Rhizobium lentis: one gene and its partner. The protein of the gene in region 2 interacts with the protein of the main gene of each other region in a pairwise test. Links are inferred from orthologs where the notes say so. Each region holds a gene or a part of one and is shown on either strand. Other genes may lie near its edges.

Region 1 (3,434 bases), on a different replicon or contig from region 2:
CCGTATCCGCCTCTCGGCACCGCCTCTTTCCCGCGTGAGAACGGCTGGAAGATCCGCTCGAGTTCATCCCGTTTGACACCCGGCCCCTGATCGGCGACGCAGATTTTGAGGCGCTCGCCCGACGGCTCGCAAGACACGGATATGCGCGAATGTTCGGCCGTGTATTTGACGGCGTTGCGCACGACGTTTTCGAGCGCCCGGTAGATCAGCTCGCCTTCGACCTCGGCGCGGAAGGCGCCGTCGACACTCTTTGTAATCGACACATCCCGCGTCTGAGCTTCGAATGCAGCGTCGCCGAGGATTTCGTTCAGCAGTTCGACGACATCCAGGGTCTGGGTTTTCAGCGGCAGGCAGGATCCCGCGGTCAGCTTGGCAAGCGTCAGAACCTCGCCGACCAGCGCGTCCAGCCGTTCGACCTCCCGGTCCATACGATCCACCATGGCGCCAAGTTTCGCCGGGCTCTGCCGGAGCACGCCGACGGCGGCCTGCAGGCGCGATAAGGGCGAACGCAATTCATGGGAGACGTCGTGGAACAGCCTCTGCTGCGCATCCTGAAGCTCCTGAAGCCGCGCGGCGGTGGAATCGAAGTCATGCGCCAGCGCGGTGACCTCGTCCCTGCGGCCGGCCATCCGATCGCCGATGCGGACGTCGAAGCGGCCATGGGCGAGCGCGCTCAGGCCATCGCGAAGGTGCACGACAGGCCGAATGAGATAGCGGGCGAGCGCGGCGGCGGCGACGGTACTCGAAACGAAAATCGAGAGCCAAGGCACCAGCAGCGCCAGGTTGTCCACAACGTTGAAAAGGAAGCTCGGTTCCGGCGCAACGGAGATCCGGTAGCAAATTCCGTCCTTCAGGATGGACTTCGTCTCTGCCGAACTCTCGTCCGCGCAGACAAACGACTCCGTGCTTTGCGAGAGACTCAGGCCCAGCGGCACCGTCTCCTCGCTTGTGCGGATGAAGCGCGCGGCAGCGTCCTCACCATCCCTTGCAAGCACATTCGCCGTCAGCGTCAGAATGAACGCTCGCTCCTGATACTCCCGATCGCGGCCGGGGGGCGGGATCTCAAAGACGTTGACGATCACGATTATGACGGTGAGCGTCATTGCAAGCGTCAGCCAGATCGTCGCGAAGAACTTCCAGAAAAGCCGGGGCATGGTCAGTCCACGAGAAGTTGGTAGCCCTGGCCGCGGACGGACTGGATCCAGGATTGCCCGTCCTCCCTCAGTCCGAGCTTCTGGCGAACGCTGCTGATATGGACGTCGATACGGCGATCGAACGGGGTCAGCGGCTTGCCGAAGGCCCGCTTCGAAATCTCCTGCTTCGACACGAGCTGGCCAGCGCTGCGGGCAAGCACCTCGAGCAGGCTGAATTCGGTGCCTGTGAGATCCAGGATTTCTCCGCGCCATTCGGCGATCCTGCTGCCCGGATGGATCACGAGCTGCCCCGCCCTGATCGTGTCGGTGGACGCGCCGGTCGCCGGCTGACCGGCGCGACGTAGGATGGCCCGCAACCGCGCCGCCAGCTCGCCCGGCGAGCACGGCTTCGGCACATAGTCGTCGGCCCCGAGATTGAGACCCGATATCCTGTCCACGTCATCGCCCCTTGCGGTCAGCATCAGAACGGGAACCTGGCTAAGCTTCCGGATCCTCTGCAGGACTTCGATCCCGTTCATCCGGGGCATCATGATGTCGAGCACAATGATATCGACCGTATTGCCGGCAGCCGCCGCAATGGCGGCGCGACCGTCCGTATCCGTCACGACGTCATATCCTTCCTCGACCAGATATTCCTGCAGAAGCGTCGTCAGCTCGGCATCGTCGTCGATGAGGAGAACCTTGTTCATTTGCGTTATCCGTCATTAAACCGGCCAAGCCATACAGCACATACGCGCTCACCCGGCCAAGTTTTACCTAACTTAACACTAACTTGACCGCGCTTAACGTTCGCACCGCTACTTATCCTGCCATGACATCGACGCGCACCAGAAACGGGGTTGCCTCGACATGGGCGGCACTCGTTCGTCGCCTTCGCGCGGATTCAAAGGCATCGATGCCTTTGACCACAAGGAATGCTTTGTTGAGAAAATCATCCAGAATGTTTGCCGCTGCGCTTGTTGCTGCAGTTCTTGTCTCCCCCGCCCGTCTTGTCATGGCAGAACAGGCCGCCGCGACGGCGCTCACCGTCTCCCTGACGGCGCCTGCGCAACGCGAATGGCCTGAGACCGTTCCCGCGAGTGGGTGGCTGAAGCCCTGGCAAGAAGCGATCATCGCCTCTGAAACGAGCGGCCTGCGCATCACCGATGTCCTGGTCGATGTTGGCTCCGTGGTCACCAAGGGAGAGACGCTCGTGCGGCTTTCCCAGGAGAGCGTGCTTGCCGATCTGCGCAAGCAGGAGGCGGCCATTCAGACCGCCAAGGCCAATCTTTCGAAGGCCAAGGCCAATGCCGACCGGGCGCGGCAGCTGCGTCCTTCCGGCGCCCTTTCCGACGAGAAGATCGTCGAATATCTGGCCGACGAACAGACGGCGACGGCAAGTCTTACGTCCGAAGAAGCTGCACTCGACAGCGAGAAGATCAAGCTTGCGCAGACCACCATCACCGCGGTCGACGATGGCGTCATAACTTCGCGTTCCGCCAATCTCGGCGCCGTCGTCTCTACGGGCACCGAGCTGTTCCGGATGGTGCGCCAGCAGCGGATCGAATGGCAGGCTGAGGTTTCCGCCCGCTACCTCCCGCGCATTTCGGAAGGCTTGAGCGTTAAGATCAACGGGCCGGACGGCCAAGCCATCGAAGGCAAGGTGAGGCTTGTCGGACCTTCGGTCAGCACCGATACCAGCCGAGCGATCGTCTATGTCACGCTTCCAGCCGAAATGCGCCCGCGCACCGGGCTTTACGTGACCGGTAACATCGAACTGCAGGCCTCCCCGGCGCTGACCATTCCCGAAACGGCGATCGTTTTCCGGGACGGCATAAGCTACGTCTTCACATCAGGCGAGGACCAACGCGTGCAAAGGATCCGTGTGGAAACCGGTCGCCGCAACGACGGCGAGGTGGAAATCGTCTCCGGACTGGACCGCTCCTCGAGAGTAGTGAGCTCCGGCGGCGCGTTCCTGTCCGACAACGACCTCGTAAAGATTGCGGAGACAAACTGATGAATTTCTCAGCATGGTCGATCCGCAACCCCGTGCCATCAATATTGCTGTTCGTGATGCTTGCCGTCGGCGGGCTCTTAGCCTTCAAGCAGTTGCCGATCCAGAACTTCCCCGATATGGACCTGCCGACGATCACCGTCACCGCAACGCTCGACGGCGCAGCACCGACGCAGCTCGAGACGGAGGTCGCCCGCACCATCGAGGATAGTCTCGCCTCGCTCAGCTATCTTGACCACATCACCACGACCATTACGGATGGCACCGTCACGATCAAGGTCTCCTTC
Region 2 (3,611 bases):
CATAGGATACATCCAATTCGGCGGGGCGATTGCCGTCATCAAGATCGATCAGATCGTCCGGGCGGCTGTAGAAGGGAAATCGGAAGACGTCGTCCGGCCGCTCGGACACCTCGATCTCGGGCTCGTAGAAGGCGGTGACGAAACCGGAACCGCCGTCCTTGCGGCGGATCAGAAAGGGTCGACAGCGTGCTTCGAAAAAGGCGCGCGCCGATGCCGGCGACGACGGCGTAAAATTTTCAGCGTCCAGGAGAAGCGGTAGCAGATCGTCCGAGCTCAGGCCGAGCGATCCGGTGCGATAGGGTTTGACATCGGTGATCTGCCGGCGGCAGCGTCGCATCACTTCGAAAAGGCCGGAGGGATCATCATCCTTCCAGCCTTCCAGTCGATCGAAGCTGATGGCTTGCAGGACGAAGTCCGATGCGTGGTCACTCATGTTCCGATTCGGTCGCCACCAGTTTCCAGTTCGGATCGCGCGAACGGGTGTCGCGGGCGAAGGTCCAGAGGTCGTTGACCTCGGCGACGTTTTCGGCGTCGCCCTCGATCAGCACGTCGGCTTTGTCGTAGGTCGCCGATATCAGCTGGCTGACGATGCGAACCGTGATCTGCGCTTCGCTGCCCTTGGTCTCGGCATGGGTGATTTCGGCCTTGTCGATGCCGACGAAGGTGGACTTCACCTTATCGCCGCGGGCTTCGCGCTCGCCGATCGCCGCATCGAATCCATCATAGACTTCGCGGGACAGGAGGTTCTTCAGGGTTTTCCGGTCGCCGTCGGCATAGGCCATGACGATCATCTCGTAAGCCATGCGGGCGCCGTTCAGAAACTCCTTCGGGCTGAAGGACGGATCGGCCTTGTTCAGGGCGCGCAGGGATTCATTGAGCGGCGTTCCGGATGCGGCGACGGCGTCGATCTCGGAGAAGCGATCCTCATCGTCAGCCGTCGTGTCCCGGCGCGGCAGGGTCACGACCTTGCCGGCATCGGCGGCGTCGGCCGGCGCCGTATCTCGCGGGCTGTAAAGATCGCGCGGCGGCTTCTCATTTCCTGTGCGGCGACCGAGCACGGAACGGAGCTGAAAGAAAATCAGCACCGCCGCCACCAGGAAGAATAATGTGATGAAGTCGTTCGAACTCATATCGTATCGCAACCGCCGTTAACATCTCTGATTTGTACTCCCATATAGTCCGCCTATACAGATGATTCAAATCATGGCTGGCGTCTTCGCCGGCACCAAGAGGAGACCGGCAAAGCCCGGGACATGACGACCATGCGTTTTTCAATCCTGCCGGCTTTCATTCTGCTGCTGCCGCTTGGCGAAATTGCCGGTTTCGTCGTCGTCGGCCGGGCGATCGGCCTGGCGCTGACACTTGCGCTCGTCATGGCAAGTTTCGTTCTCGGCGTGGTCCTGCTGCGCCGGCAGGGTATCGGGATCCTGCGCCGCATGTCGAGCGAAGGACGGAACGGCGTGATGCCGGGGCGCGATCTCCTGAAGCCAGTGATGACGGTGATCGCCGCTCTGATGCTGATCATTCCGGGTTTCCTGACGGATATCGTCGCAATCCTTATTCTCCTTCCGCCGGTGCGCGAGTTCATCTGGCGGGCGATCGCCAAACGCTTCGTCGTCGTCAATGCCAAGGGCGGCTTCTCCGCGGGACCGAAATCGGATTTCCGCGATCGCAATCCGAATTCGAAGGTGGTCGATCTCGATGAGGAGGACTATCATAGGGAGCCGGATCGCAAATCGCCGTGGTCCGGCAAACATCTCGGTGACTGAGGCTGAGCCGGCGATCAGTTGCGCCTTGCGCTCAGGGTTGTAAGCCCCTCCCCGAAATGTTAGATGGCGGCACCATTCCCATGCCCTTCGAGGAAAAGCCAATGGCAGACGATAACAACAGCAACGGCGCGACCAACCCCACCCTTTCGATCCTTGCGCAATACACCAAGGACCTCTCCTTCGAAAATCCGGGTGCGCCGCGTTCGCTGCAGGCCCGCGACAAGGCGCCGACGATCAACATCAATGTGAACGTCAACGCCAATCCGCTTTCCGACACGGATTTCGATGTCGTGCTGTCGCTGAATGCCGAAGCCAAGGACGGCGACAAGACGGTCTTCCATACCGAGCTCGTCTATGGCGGCGTCTTCCGCGTTGCCGGTTTCCCGCAGGAACACATGCTGCCGGTCCTCTTCATCGAGTGCCCACGCATGCTCTTCCCCTTCGCCCGTCAGATCATCGCCGACGTGACCCGCAACGGCGGCTTCCCGCCGCTGATGATCGACCCGATCGATTTCACGCAGATGTTTGCCCAGCGGGTCGCCGAAGAACAGGCCCGCGCCAAGGTTCAGGCCGTTCCGAACTGATCGGACGTTCCGGCATTGACATGCGGATGATGCCCGGGCAGGTCCCGGGCATTTTCAATTAGGGCTGCGGTATTTTGCCCAGATGCCTTTTTCACCGAGCTTGGCGACCAGGGCCTCGTGCGCCTGCGCTTCGGCCGGGCTGAGGCGAGGTGCGAGCGGGCGGGGCCGTTCGAGCGGTGCGGCAATCAGCAAATCGTCTTCCGTCACCATTTCACCGCGTGCCGCCTGGCCGGATTGACCTGATATGCTCAGGCCGAATGCTGCCTGCCTGCCGCCGATCATCTCGATATAGACCTCGGCCAGCAATTCGGAGTCGAGCAGCGCGCCGTGTTTGGTGCGGTGCGAATTGTCGATGCCGTAACGCCGGCAGAGCGCATCGAGAGAATTCGGCCCCATCGGATTTTTGCGCCGCGCCATCGACAGTGTATCGACCACCTTGTCCGGCAAGATTGGCGGCAAACCCAGCCGGGCGAATTCGGCATTGATGAAGCCCATATCGAAGGTGGCGTTATGGGCAATCCACTTCGCGTCGCCGAAGAAGGCAAGGATCTCTTCGGCGACCTCGGCAAATGGCTTCTTGTCCTTCAGGAACTCGTCGGTAATGCCGTGCACGGCGAGTGCATCCGGATGAACCTTCTGGTCTCCAGGGTTGATGTAGATGTGGATCGTATTGCCTGTGGGGAAATGGTTGAAGAGTTCGATGCCGCCGATTTCGATGATGCGGTCCGTCCGGTTATCCAGGCCGGTGGTTTCCGTATCGAAAATGATTTCACGCATTCCGGAATTCTCCGCTGGCAATCCGCTTTTTCAGGTCGGCGACAATCTCAAGCACCCGTTCCTTCGTCTCCGCGATACTGTGGCTGGTGTCGATCAGGTAATCAGCACGGCGCCGTTTTTCCGCGTCCGGCGTCTGGCGCGAGAGAATCATGTCGAATTTTTCCTCGGTCATGTCTTCCCGCGCAAGCACCCTCTCGCGCTGAATCTGTGGATCGGTGCTGACGACGACGATGACATCCACTCTTTCCCAGGCGCCGGTTTCGAAGAGCAGCGGAATATCGAGCAGAACCATTTCGGCGCCGGCGGCGCGCTGTTGCGCCAGAAATTCCCTCTCGCGCTTGCGGACCAGCGGGTGAACGATCGCCTCCAGGCGTTTGAAACCGTGGGGATCGAGCGCCAGCTGCCGGCCGAGTTCGTGCCGGTCGACGGCTCCATCCTTCATCGTGCCCGGGAAGGCGGCGTCCACCAGGGGCGCAGCCTC

What was found. Proteins that work in one complex are often made in the same cells at the same time.
Region 1: the proteins of secB (region 2) and J0663_RS28535 interact in binary tests that used the Escherichia coli proteins (3 or more experiments, as listed by UniProt). The link is inferred for Rhizobium lentis from one-to-one orthologs.

Annotation. Positions count from the first base shown.
Region 1 is NZ_CP071457.1:57,570-61,003, reverse strand. Bases 1-2,990 are described here. They hold J0663_RS28535 (response regulator), read right to left. Parts: upstream 1,844-2,990; coding sequence 1,157-1,843; downstream 1-1,156. Other genes in these bases: J0663_RS28530 (efflux RND transporter periplasmic adaptor subunit), read left to right, coding at 2,050-2,990; J0663_RS28540 (HAMP domain-containing sensor histidine kinase), read right to left, coding at 1-1,154. Outside these bases: more of J0663_RS28530, read left to right, coding at 2,991-3,150; J0663_RS28525 (efflux RND transporter permease subunit), read left to right, coding at 3,150-3,434. UniProt on the Escherichia coli protein: Response regulator member of the two-component regulatory system CpxA/CpxR which responds to envelope stress response by activating expression of downstream genes including cpxP, degP, dsbA and ppiA.
Region 2 is NZ_CP071454.1:1,821,631-1,825,241, reverse strand. What follows is about bases 891-3,611. They hold secB (protein-export chaperone SecB), read left to right. Parts: upstream 891-1,870; coding sequence 1,871-2,353; downstream 2,354-3,611. Other genes in these bases: coaE (dephospho-CoA kinase), read right to left, coding at 3,123-3,611; dnaQ (DNA polymerase III subunit epsilon), read right to left, coding at 2,408-3,130; J0663_RS08695 (FxsA family protein), read left to right, coding at 1,263-1,769; J0663_RS08700 (Tim44/TimA family putative adaptor protein), read right to left, coding at 891-1,130. In the rest of the region: mltA (murein transglycosylase A), read right to left, coding at 1-433; more of J0663_RS08700, read right to left, coding at 426-890. UniProt on the Escherichia coli protein: One of the proteins required for the normal export of some preproteins out of the cell cytoplasm. It is a molecular chaperone that binds to a subset of precursor proteins, maintaining them in a translocation-competent state.